Bremerella alba: one gene and its partner. The protein of the gene in region 2 interacts with the protein of the main gene of each other region in a pairwise test. Links are inferred from orthologs where the notes say so. Each region holds a gene or a part of one and is shown on either strand. Other genes may lie near its edges.

The links. The genes of interacting proteins can lie anywhere in the genome.
Region 1: the proteins of typA (region 2) and rlmKL interact in binary tests that used the Escherichia coli proteins (3 or more experiments, as listed by UniProt). The link is inferred for Bremerella alba from one-to-one orthologs.

What each region holds. Positions count from the first base shown.
Region 1 is NZ_JABRWO010000012.1:109,718-115,048, forward strand. What follows is about bases 1-2,957. They hold rlmKL (bifunctional 23S rRNA (guanine(2069)-N(7))-methyltransferase RlmK/23S rRNA (guanine(2445)-N(2))-methyltransferase RlmL), read left to right. Parts: upstream 1-356; coding sequence 357-2,558; downstream 2,559-2,957. Other genes in these bases: HOV93_RS20125 (DUF1559 domain-containing protein), read right to left, coding at 1-150; hisD (histidinol dehydrogenase), read left to right, coding at 2,732-2,957. In the rest of the region: more of hisD, read left to right, coding at 2,958-4,096; hisC (histidinol-phosphate transaminase), read left to right, coding at 4,173-5,231; imidazoleglycerol-phosphate dehydratase HisB, read left to right, coding at 5,253-5,331. UniProt on the Escherichia coli protein: Specifically methylates the guanine in position 2445 (m2G2445) and the guanine in position 2069 (m7G2069) of 23S rRNA. Methylation occurs before assembly of 23S rRNA into 50S subunits.
Region 2 is NZ_JABRWO010000005.1:260,964-268,674, forward strand. What follows is about bases 74-3,036. They hold typA (translational GTPase TypA), read right to left. Parts: upstream 2,478-3,036; coding sequence 669-2,477; downstream 74-668. Other genes in these bases: HOV93_RS10645 (sulfatase family protein), read left to right, coding at 74-599; HOV93_RS10655 (zinc-binding metallopeptidase family protein), read left to right, coding at 2,840-3,036. Also shown: more of HOV93_RS10645, read left to right, coding at 1-73; more of HOV93_RS10655, read left to right, coding at 3,037-3,874; HOV93_RS10660 (DUF4261 domain-containing protein), read right to left, coding at 3,844-4,827; HOV93_RS10665 (PSP1 C-terminal domain-containing protein), read right to left, coding at 4,924-5,484; biotin synthase BioB, read left to right, coding at 5,644-6,657; HOV93_RS10675 (hypothetical protein), read right to left, coding at 7,099-7,711. UniProt on the Escherichia coli protein: A 50S ribosomal subunit assembly protein with GTPase and nucleotide-independent chaperone activity, required for 50S subunit assembly at low temperatures, may also play a role in translation.

The DNA.
Region 1 (5,331 bases), on a different replicon or contig from region 2:
GCCGACAGCGTTCTCAGGCACGTAATTCAAGCCTGGCAATTGATCCTCGACAGCCGGAGCAGCGGCTTCCTGGGCCATCAACAACTGCGGAGGAAACGCCATTGTCGCCGCCAAAAAGCCAATAAAAAGGGCACTCGGTAGATGTCTCATGGATTACTCGCCTCCGCGTTTGCCATGCCTGCCAATAGAAAAAGATTCACTCCACAAGAATGAATTTATATACCGTTCCAGCAGGGGCTTCGAGCGCTTTTTGATGAAGTTTTTACGGTCGCCGTCTTACTCAGACGCACTATGCCTTTCTCACCCTGGCACGTACGATGAAGAATTCCATGAACTTTGCTAGGTAGTTTCCGCGCGTGAATTCCTCGAATCCCCTCAATCTGCTGGCCTCGACTGCGTTCGGCATTGAAGCCGTCACGGCCCGCGAACTGCAAACGCTCGGCTATAAAACCGAGATCCTCGGCTCCGGTCGCGTGCGTTTCGCCGGCAACTATAACGACGCGATGAAGGCCAACCTGCATCTGCGGACGGCCGATCGTGTGTTGATTGAAGTTGCCCAGATTCCGGCCGGCGATTTCGATGCCCTGTTCGATGGTGTCAAAGAGCTTCCGTGGGAAGCATTTATCGACGCCGAGGGAGCTTTCCCGGTCAAAGGCCGCAGCTACCAGTCGCAGCTTACCAGCGTTCCGGCCGTGCAAAGAGCCACCAAGCGGGCCATCGTCGAGCGGCTTCAATCAGCCCACGGCGAGAAACTTCCGGAATCGGGCGCGACCTACACCGTAGAAGTCGCCATCGCGAAAGATATCGCCACCCTCACCATCGACACCTCGGGGGCAGGTCTCGCGCGTCGCGGATATTTAGACGCCGAGCGGCACTCGCCGATGAAAACAACGCTAGCCGCGGCGTTGGTTCAGCTCAGTCACTGGAACCCCGATCGCCCCCTGGTCGATCCGTTCTGCGGAAGTGGCGTTGTGCTGATCGAAGCGGCGATGATCGGTCGAAAGATGGTGCCGGGCCTGCTGAGAGACTTCGCCCTGGTCGATTGGCCGGCAGTCGACCAGGAAGCCTGGCTCGATTTGCTGGAAGAAGCCAGAGCCCAGGTCCTCGAGACGCTGCCAGAGTCGATCATCGGATACGACGAAGACGGCTCCGCCCTCCGCCTGGCCCGGCAGCAAGCGATCGATGCAGGCGTCGACCACAACATTCACTTCCAGCGGCAATCGTTCGCCGAACTAACCAGCAAACGCAAGTATGGTTGCCTGATCACCAGCACCCCGTACGACGACCACTCGCGTGCCCGACGCGAGCAATGGGAGTTTCATTGCAGCTTCCCCGGTGTGCTGCGGCAGTTGCCTACCTGGTCGCACTTCATCCTGACGGCGTTTCCCGAGTTTGAACGAGCCATCGGGCAGGAAGCGACCAAACGCCGCAAGATGTACAACGGCCGGACGGAATGTCACTACTATCAATATCATGGGCCTCCGCCCCCAAAGGCGAATGACGAGTCGGCGCCGGAGTCCGCGGAACAACAGCCCCGGCGCAGCTTCACACCAGCATTTGGTGGACTAGACGACAAAGCCAAAGAGCAGGCTCAACTGCTAAAGAACCGGCTCTCTAAACGGGCTCGCCATCTTCGCCGCTGGCCCAAGAAGGGGATTCATTGTTACCGCTTATACGAGCGTGATATTCCCGAAATCCCGCTGGTGATCGACCTCTACCATGATTACCTGCACATCACCGACTACGACCGACCGCACGATCGCACGCCAGCGCAATATGCCGACTGGCTCGACCACATGGCCGAAGCAGCTCGTGAAGTGCTTGAGATCCCTGAGGGGCACGTCTTTGTCAAGCATCGCACGCGGCAGTCTGGCAACACGCAGCACGAGAAAGTTGCTGAAGAGTCGAAGATTGTGGTCGTTGAAGAAGGAGGCCTGAAGTTCGAGGCCAACCTTTCCGACTACGTTGATACAGGGCTGTTCCTCGATCATCGCAACCTGCGAAGTCAATTCCGTGACGAAGCCAGCGGCAAGCGGGTACTAAACTTGTTTTGCTACACAGGTGCGTTCAGCGTTTATGCGGCCGCAGGCGGAGCGACTTCGACAACCAGTGTCGACCTGAACGCCAACTACCTAGACTGGGCCGGAAGAAACTTCCAGCTCAACGGACTGTCGATCTCCAAGCACCATTTCATCCGCAGCGATGTGATGGATTACCTCCGCAACCAACGACCGGAGCCCAAATTTGATCTGGCGATTGTCGATGTGCCGACGTTTTCTAACAGCAAACGAACCGACGACGTATGGGACGTCCAAGACGATCACGTCGAACTGATCGGGCTGACGCTGAACCTGTTAAGCGAAGGAGGCGTCCTCTATTTCTCCAACAACTTCCGTCGCTTCAAGCTGAACGAAGAGGCATTAGAGAACGTGCAAATTCGGGAAATTTCGAAACACACCGTGCCAGAGGACTTTCGTAACCAGCGCATCCACCGCTGCTGGAAAATGGTGCGAAAGACAGGGAAAGCTTCCAATGATATCACAGAAGGCCACGGATAATTCCCTTTGTCTCTACTCCTATCTATGTTCATGCGTGAGATTCGTGGTTAGCCCCCTTCCCTGAATCAGAGATCAACCGAAGTTCGCCCCTTTCCTCTGAGTGCCGCGTGCAGCAAAATAGTAGGTTCTCCCAGTACTGAGATCGTTTGCTATCGAACCCCCAGAAAGCTGAAATGGATCTGAAGTCGAAAATCGCCCGGATTGATACCCGGCACGATGACGTCGAAGCTCAACTGCAACAGGTACGCGACAAGCTAAGCCCTAAGGGTGACCTCGTCAGCGAAGCGGGTCGCAAGCGGACGATGGAAGTATTCGGCGAGCCACTGAGCCCGCTGCAAGTGGTGCAAAAGATCTGCTCCGACGTCGAAAGCCGCGGACTAGCAGCCGTGCTCGACTACGGCAAAAAGCTGGATGGTAAGCAGTTGTATGCTTCCACCATTCGCGTCTCCGACGAAGAGCTGCGTCTGGCTCACGAAGCCGCCGATCCAGCGTTCCTACAAACGATCCGCGACATTCGCGAAAACATCCTCCGCTTTCAAACGGCCATCCTCCATAAAGACATCGAGGTTCCGCTCGAACATGGCGGAAAGCTACGACATCGTTACGCCCCGTTGAAGCGTGTGGGCATCTGCGTCCCAGGCGGTGCGGCTGCGTATCCGTCGACCGTCCTCATGACGGCCGTTCCGGCTCTTGCCGCCGGCGTGGAAGAATTGGCCGTGATCGCTCCGCCAACACCGTTTGGTTCGTACAACTTGGATCTGCTTGCGACCTGCGTCGAGTTGGGCGTGAAGGAAGTTTACCGTGTCGGTGGTGCCCAAGGGGTGGCAGCGCTGGCATACGGCGTCGAAGGCATTCCTAAAGTGCAGAAGATTGTCGGCCCTGGCAACTTGTTTGTTGCACTCGCCAAAAAACATGTCTTCGGGGAAGTCGATATCGACTCGATTGCCGGACCGAGCGAAGTGGTCGTTGTGGCCGATACGACCGCCAAGCCGCAGTACATCGCCGCAGACATGCTGGCCCAGGCCGAACATTCTCCTGGTAGCAGCGTCCTGATTAGTTGGGACGAGACGCTCATTGACGACGCTTTGACCGAACTGGAAAAACAAGTCGCCGTTCTGGATCGTTGCGATTTGACGGTTCAAAGCTTAATCGACTTCGGTGCCGCTATCCTCACCAAGAATGAAGACGAGGCGTGCCGTATCGCCACCGACCTGGCCCCCGAGCACTTGCACATCACGACAACCGATAGCGAAGCGACGGCTGAAAAGATCCTCACCGCAGGAGCGACTTTCCTCGGCAATTACACTCCGGTAGCGGTGGGGGATTATGCTGCTGGTCCGTCGCATGTGCTACCGACCGGTGCCACGGCCCACTGGGCAAGCGGGCTATCGGCCAACGACTTCCTTCGCTCCCGCAGCGTGATTCACTTCACGGCAGACGGACTAAAATCGATCGCCCCGCTAGTCACCACGCTAGCCGACAAAGAAGGCCTGACCGCTCACAAGCGAAGCGTTACGATTCGTACCGAAGACAATTAAGATAAATCAAAAACTACGAAGAGGGGCAACCGTGTAATCCGCGGTTCATCTCCCCAACCAAATTTGCAGGAACACCATGGGCTACTTTCGTCCTGAGATTGAAGCGATCGCTGGTTATAAGCCAGGCGAACAACCGCAAGGCGGGAAGTTCATTAAGCTGAACACCAACGAGAACCCCTACCCTGCCTCGCCGAAGGTTGCCCAGGCAATCCGCCAGCGTTTGGACCAGGGCCTGGAGAAATATCCCGACCCAACCGGGACGGCATTTCGTATTCGCGCAGCGGAAGTGCTGGGGGTCGAGCCCGATTGGATCCTCTGCGGAAACGGCAGCGACGATATTCTGACCATCCTGACCCGGGCCTTCGTCGGCGATGGCGAGTGGCTGCGGCTGCCGACGCCCAGCTACATCCTCTACAAGACTCTGGCCGATATCCAAGGAGCCGACAGCGAAGAAATTCCGTTCAACGATGACTGGACGCTGCCAGAGTCGTTCGGTACTTCCAGCAATCATCTGAAGCTGACGTTTCTGCCCAATCCCAACAGTCCCAGCGGCACCGTCGTGCCCAAGGCTCAACTGCGAGCGATCGCGGACTCGCTCCCCTGCCCCTTGTTGATCGACGAAGCGTATGCCGATTTCGCCGACGACAACTGCATCGATCTCGTAAAAGAGAACGAGAAGATCATGGTCTCGCGGACACTCAGCAAGTCGTACGCGTTGGCTGGCCTTCGGTTTGGATTTCTGGTTGCCCAGCCGCAAATCATCGAGCAGTTGATGAAGGTCAAAGACAGCTATAACTGCGATGCTCTTTCACTGGCCGGTGCATTGGCCGCAATCGACGATCAGAAGTGGGTTGCCGAAAACAAAGCAAAGATCGTCCTCACCAGGGGCAACCTGACCCAGCGGCTGCGTAAGATGGGCTTTACCGTCCCAGATTCGCAGGCAAACTTCGTTTGGGCGACGCAGCCAGGCGTTAAACTCAAACCGATTTACGAATTCCTCAAGCAGAACCACGTTCTGATCAGATACATGCAGTACCCGGGAATTACCGAAGGCATTCGGATCTCGGTCGGCACCGATGGCCAAAACGACGTATGCTTGGACTTGATCGAGCAATACTTTCAGCAGAATTCCTAGAACCCGCACAATCGCTCGCCCATGACCCGCACCGCTAAAATCGAACGCGACACGACCGAAACGAAGATCAAGCTCGAGCTGAACCTCGATGGCTCTGGCA
Region 2 (7,711 bases):
ACAATGGTCCCTGGCTTTCCTATGGCAACCATGCTGGCAGCGCCGGGCCATTTCGCGAAGGGAAGGGGACCATGTGGGAAGGGGGCTGTCGCGAGCCGACCATCATGCGTTGGCCTGGCAAAATTCCGGCTGACACAACCTGCGATACGCCTGCGATGACGATCGACATATTCCCTACGGTGGCCAAGTTGATTGGGGCCGATCTGCCGCAGAAGCCAATCGACGGCAAGAACATCTGGCCGCTGATCGCCGGAACCGAAGGAGCCAAATCGCCGCACCAAGCGTACTTCTTCTACTACGGCAGCGGTTTGAAAGCCGTCCGCAGCGGCAAGTGGAAGCTTGTCTTTCCTCACCAGTACCGCACGATGGCCGGCAAGCCTGGCGGTACCGACGGCATTCCCAACGGCTACACGCAAGCGACCACGCCACTGGCCCTGTTCGACCTAAAAGCAGACCCAGGCGAGCAGAACAATGTCGCGGATCAACACCCGGACGTTGTCAAACAGCTGCAAACGATGGCCGATGGCATTCGTAAAAAGCTGGGGGACTCGCACCAAAAGATTAAGGGGAAAGAGAATCGTCCCCCAGGTCGAGTCTAAGCCAAAAGCATGTATCTAATGACTGGTGCGGACAGTTCCGCACCAGTCCTCTTGGTTGTTGATGCCGAATTACTTACGGCTCTGTCGACGACGATCCGTTTCTTTCAACAAGATCTTTCGCAGACGGATATGGTTCGGAGTCACCTCGACCAACTCGTCGTCTTCGATGTACTCTAAGGCGACTTCCAGGCTCATGTCTCTTGGCGGACGAAGCACAATGTTTTCGTCCGAACCCGAGGCACGCATGTTGGTCAGCTTCTTTTCCTTCGTTGGATTCACGGTCAAGTCGTCGCTACGCGAGTTCTCGCCGACGATCATTCCTTCGTACACTTCGTCGCCGTGACGCACGAACATGTCGGAACGTTCCTGCAACGCAAACAGGGCGAAACCGACTGCCTTGCCAGGCACCATCGAGATCATCGCTCCGTTGGCTCGGCGAGGAACGTCGCCGGAAACAGGCCGGTACGACTCGAAACGGTGATTGACGATCGCTTCGCCCTGGGTCGAGTTGAGCAGTTTGGTTCGCATGCCGATTAAACCACGCGAAGGAATGGTGAAAACAACCTGGCTGTAGTCGCCACGTGGTTGCATTTCGACCAATTCACCACGACGTTCACCGACCAGTTCCATGACCGGGCCCATCTTTTCCGATGGCACTTCGATCACTAATTGTTCGTACGGCTCTTCCTTCACGCCATCGACGGTACGCATGATGACCTGAGGCTTGCCGACCGAAAGTTCGTACCCTTCGCGGCGCATCGTTTCGATCAACACGGCCAAGTGCAGCACGCCACGTCCGCTGACAAGGAAGCTATCGCCAGATTCGCCTGGACGAACACGCAGGGCCACGTTGCGTTCGAGTTCCTTTTCGAGACGTTCGCGGAGGTTACGCGAGGTGACGTACTTGCCATCCTTACCCAACAGCGGAGACGTATTGATGGTGAACATCATCTCGAGCGTCGGCGCGTCGACGGCCACGCGAGGTAGCGGCGTGGGGTTATCGATGGCACAAATTGTATCGCCGATATCGATGTCTTCCAAACCAGTCACGGCGACAATATCACCGGCATCGGCTTCTTCCACTTCGGCGCGGCCCAGGTTTTCAAACACATGCAAAGCCACCACTCTTCCGCGTTGGAAGGTATCGCCTGGCTTCGAGATCATCACCGACTGGCCTTTTTTGATCTTGCCAGACTTGATGCGGCCGATCGCGATTCGACCGGTGTATTCCGACCAGTCGAGCGTTGTCACACGCATCTGAAGGGGGTCGTCCGGATTGACGTCGGGACCGGGAATGTGCTTTAGAACGAGATCCAGCAGCGGACGCATATCCCCTTCGCGAACCTCAGGATCCGGCGACGCGAAGCCGGCCTTGGCACTGGCGAACAGGTAAGGGAACTCGGCGATCTCGTCGTCGGCACCCAGCGACAGGAACAAGTCGAGCACTTCGTCGACCACTTCGTGTGGTCGGGCATCCATCTTGTCGATCTTGTTGATCAAGACGATCGGCTTTAGTCCGACTTCCAATGCCTTGGAAAGCACAAACCGCGTTTGTGGCATGGGGCCTTCAGCCGCATCGACCAAAACCACGGCACCGTCGGCCATGCTCAGCACGCGTTCGACTTCGCCGCCGAAGTCCGCGTGCCCAGGCGTATCGACAATGTTGATCTTCACGCCTTCATAGGGCAGGGCGATGTTCTTCGCCAAGATCGTAATGCCACGCTCTTTTTCCAGGTCGTTCGAGTCGAGGATCCGCTCGCTCGAAAGCTGGCTCTCCCGAAACTGACCACTCTGGTGCAGCAGGCAGTCCACCAAGGTCGTTTTACCATGGTCGACGTGGGCAATAATAACAATATTTCGTAGGTCGTCGCGTCGCATACTGATTCGTGCTTATAAAGCAGGCCTAAGCTTCCCGTCCAAGAACCGGAGATCCTATCAGATTCACCCGATTTTGTGGTAGGGGTCCCGCCCTTACATTCACAAATCCGCAAGAAAGGGGCATGGAATTCTCAAAACGATAACACCCTGAACCCCGCATTTCGCCAGAATGGGCCCCATCCGGGGAGGTTTGCACAATCCACAGCCACGCGCCCACATCGTTGGAACCGGTCTCAATTCCGCAAGGTGCGTTCGTGATTGCCGCTACCAGGCTGCCTACAGCGGCAATCGGTCCGACAATTGCTCTATGATTGGTTCGCCCTACAAAACTTCACCCGTCCCCTTACTCAGGTCTTACTTCGATGCAAACGTTTCGCTGCCAATGCGGTCATAAGCTGTTCTTTGGAAGCACTTCCTGTCTCTCCTGCAAAGAGACCGTCGGCATGTGTCCCACGTGTCGACAGGTGACCGCTTTGAAGTCGCTGGGGAAGGATCAGTGGCAGTGCACCAACCAGGTGTGCGGGCAGAAGCTGAAGCTTTGCCAAAATCGGATCGACTACAAGGCTTGCAACTGTACCGTCGCTATCGAAGAAAAAGAGGAGCCGCTGTGCACCTATTGCCGACTGAATCAGGTAATCCCTGACCTTTCGATCGAAGGCAATCTGCTAAAATGGGTCCGCCTGGAAGCTGCGAAACGACGCGTTTTGTATGGGGTCGAATCGGTTGGACTTCCCATTGGCGATCCTAGCCGAAACGATTTCTTACCGCTGATGTTTGAATTCAAAGCCGACGACGTCGAGCCCGTTTCGACAGGGCACGCTGCCGGCCTGATCACTATCAATATCCAAGAGGCCGACAGCGTTAAGCGGGAACAAACCCGAGTCGAATTCGGCGAACCCCAACGCACGCTCGTCGGCCATTTCCGGCACGAGCTAGGGCACTACTACTGGGATATGCTGGTCGAGCCTTCGAAGCGAGAGGCCTTTCGGAAACTGTTTGGCAACGAAGAAGACCCGACCTATGCCGATGCCCAGACGGCCTACTACGCCAACGGCCCACTGCCTAACTGGCAGAAGAGTTTCATCTCTGAATATGCGACCATGCATCCGTGGGAAGACTTCGCCGAGAGCTTTGCGGCCTACCTGGATATGACCTCGATTGTCAGCACGGCTCAGGACTTCCCCCGGATCTACGCGGAAGTTCCGCCAGATGACTTCGATGCCCGGCTGAAAGCGTATCGAGAAATCGGGGTGATGGCCAACGAGTTCAACCGCGACATTGGCCTGCTGGATCTCGTGCCGGAAGTCTTCACCAAACCAGTGGTCGAAAAGCTGCGATTCATGCACGACCTGAAGGGTATTCAAGCTCAATCGCCGGACGTTTCGTCGTCGGTTTGATCTTCTTCTGCAGATCGACCGGAAGTTTGCACGATTTCCGGCACATCGTGATCGTCCAGCGGCACAAAACGAAGTGTATCGCGAGGAGGATCGCAGATACCGTTCTCGAATTGGATGGCCGCCCAGTGGATGTCACCGGGGCCATCCATCGTTTCGCCATCGTTGATCGTGGCTCCGCTTTGCACCAGATAATTCGAGGCATTGCGTAAGAAGTTAGCGACCTCGTTAACTTCGTAGTCGTCGGTGACAAAGCAGGCTTCAATATCTGGAATTTCCAACTGCCAATTGCCGACGGTATCCATCAACGCCCAGCTTTCATCAATGTTGAAAAGCCGCACGTTCGACCAGACGTCGAGCGGAAGCAACTCGTTAGCCCAGCTGAAATTCAAGCTATTGCGGAAGCCATCTTGATCTAACAGAATTTCGCCGTTGGGATTGAAGTAACACAGCGTCCCTTCCATGCCCAGCAGCGCCTCGACGATCTTCATGTTGAATTGAAGCTCGGCGATAGGATCGTACGGTTCAGGAAAGCAATTGGTGTCTTCCTCTTTTCCGATGACGTAGCTTGTCCGCAGGCGAAGAAATGCCTGGTGACGCTCAACCACCTCGGCACCTTCTCGCCAACCCCACGACTGCTGCGCCGCGCGCTGGAGCCCGCCAGGATAGGCAAAGGGTCCGAAGTGCCCCATCGACCAGGCCCCGAAGACCATGATTTCTTTCTGGGGGTCGCCCATATCATCGGGCCAAACATGATCGACGGTATCGACCGTGACCGTGCCACCGGTCGTCTCGTCAAACATGACCAGGGCGCTAGGACCACCCATGGCCCACTCTTCGCTATCTTCGCGGGTTCCCAGCACATCGAAGTCACTCAGAGCCAACGCGATCTGCTCAATCGAAATGGGTCGATCGACGAGCACGCATACCCCTTGCGTGAAGATTCCCTTGGCCATGTCACATGCCTCGTTGAAGCTAAAAGTCTGGCAGGTATACGGACGCCAAGCATAAGCCTAGAGCGTGGGGCCGTCAAACTTTGTTGCCGGCGTGAGCTACTTCTTGCACGCCTTAGCAATCGAACATCCGGCGCAGGAACCACCGCAACCACCGGCCTTTTCTTCCGTTCCGCAGCCGGGACCGCAGCCGGTTTCCAATAGATCCGAGAATTGGCTGATGCCAGCGGCCGCGTTGTAAGTTTCGGCCAGGCGATTGGTGAGTTCGGCGACTTCCTCAGGCACGTCCCCCAGAAAATAGAAATAGAGCGAGCCCCCATCAAAGAGCTGCTCGACTTCGAGCAAGGGGATATGGATGCCGCGATGGGACAATTCTTGTTCACAGGCCGCGAACGCTTCTTGGCGATTACGTTCCAGACGGGCCAGGAGCAAATTGTCTTCGACCGTCACTCCGCGGACGATCGAGCCGTCTGAATCGTTCACCTCTGACTCGCCCGCCGGGCCGAGAATTTCCCCGACTTCCAGCCCGCGCGAGGTTCGACAGATAACGCGCATCCCCCGACCGTATGCAATCGCATCGACCGATGTGAACCTTCCGACATGCCCCAGCACGCTGACGCGAACGAAATGATGACGCCCAATGGCGGTTTGTTGTATCAAAATGGTCTCCTTACCCTCATTTTCGCTGATCACCGCGACGTTGCCAAGTGTCGTCTGGCACTGACCTTACAATTCAATGCCAACCGATTTAGAATGGGCACTTGGTTTAACCGCCGAATTCTCATGCCCACTCGACAGTTAAAGAAGAGAACGCCGCCGATGTCAATGTCGACGCTATCATGGTCCGCCTTGGCCGAAGAAGTCTTGCGTGGCCATCAATTGACCCTGGAAGAAGGTCTTTCGATCCTCCATTCGTCCGATGACGAACTATTGGACGTCATGTCCGCCGCGTTCAAAATACGCCGCCAACACTTTGGTAAAACGGTTCAATTGTACCAATTGATGAACGCCAAGAGCGGCCTCTGCCCCGAAGATTGCGGGTACTGCTCGCAATCGAAGGTCTCTGACGCCGAAATCCCCAAATACAACTTCCTCAGCCGCGACAAGCTGATGGAAGGGGCCAAGGTCGCCGCCGAACGCGACGTGAAGACCTACTGCATCGTGATTTCGGCCCGCGGTCCGAACGAACGCGAGATGAAGGCCGTCGAGACGATCGTGCCAGAGATCAAAGAAAAGTACGGCCTGAAAATCTGTGCCTGCTTGGGACTCTTAAGCACCGATCAGGCCGACCGCTTGAAGGCCTGCGGCGTCGATCGTGTGAACCACAACGTGAACACCAGCGCCGAGTATTATCAGAAGATCTGTTCGACCCACACCTACGAAGACCGCATCGACACGCTCAACGCTGTCAAAAACGCCGGCCTGGAAATGTGTAGCGGCGGCATTGTGGGCATGGGCGAGTCGGACGAAGACGTCGTGAACATGGCCCTCGAACTTCGCAACCTGGGCGTGCACTCGATTCCGGTGAACTTCCTAAACCCGATCGACGGCACACCCCTGGAAGGCCTGGGCAAAGACCTGAGCCCACGACAGTGCCTGCGAATCTTGGCCATCTATCGCTTCGCCAACCCCAGCGCAGAACTCCGCATCGCCGGCGGCCGCGAGATCCACCTGCGAAGCCTGCAACCGATGGGCTTGTACGCGGCGAACTCCATCTTCCTCGGCGATTACCTCACCACGCCAGGCCAGACCGCCGACGACGACTACAAGATGCTAGAAGACCTGGGCTTCACGGTCACTAAGACCGAAGAAGTCTCGGTAGGCTCGGCGTAGTCGCAAACGGCGACGCGAAGTAAGACACGAGCAGCAAAGCAAACGCTGCTCGTGCGTGCATTCAGTCAGCTCGACCGTGTCGAGGCTTGGTCAGTTCGACCTTGTCGCGGTCTGACCAGTTCGTTCCAGTCAAGGTTAGACCGTGTCGCGGTCCCTCTTACGCACTGAAAGGGCAGCCGAATATAGCCAGGGGAGAAAGCCCCTGGCAGACAACAAGAAAAAAAAAGCCCTGGAAGGGCGACCGAAATTATCTTGGTTGAAATTCGGTCGCCCTTCCAGGGCTTTAGCATTTACCAACCCCATGCTCCAGGGGCTTTCGCCCCTGGCTATTTTCGATCGCCCCGCCGGGGCTAAGAAAACATCCGAGCTGATTCGACAATGGGCGAATTATGAATACCCCAGAATCGAATCCCATACGGAGCTTTCCTAAACCGATCGGGCCTACAAGCCTTCGCCAATCTTCAACAGCTTGCCGGTCGCTGGCGTCTTGCTTTCATCGGCTCCGTCGCCGTTGCCGAAGACCGTGACGAACAGTTCGCCGGCGTCGTTGAAGGCCAGGGCGGTGGGCTGGTCGAGGTCGATCAGCTTGGTCGCTTTCACCACTTGCTTGCCATCGCGGCGAACGGCGTCCAGGCGGTAAAGTCCCCCTTGCTTCGGATCAGCCCAACTGTAATCGACCCCGTACAGGCGACCCGTCTTGGGGCTGTATGCCAAACCAACCAGGTCGAACATTTCGGCCGGCAGGCTCATCAACAGCTTCTTCGACTTCTGATCGTAGAAGGTCAACAGGCTGTCTTTCTGATCGTTGATTTCACCCATCTGGCCGACCACAACTTCACGTCGCGGGCTAATGGTGATCGCCGCGGGGGCATCGACGTCGACGCTTTCCTTCGTCGCGATGTAGCGTTCTAGTTTGCCGAGCCCTTCTTTTTCGAGCTTCAAACGAGCGACCCAACCCTTCTTGTCGTCGCCGTTGGCGGTGGTATAGACATCGTCGGCATCGACCGCCACGGCATAGAAGTTACCTTCGCCGGGCACGTCACCGTCGGCCGCC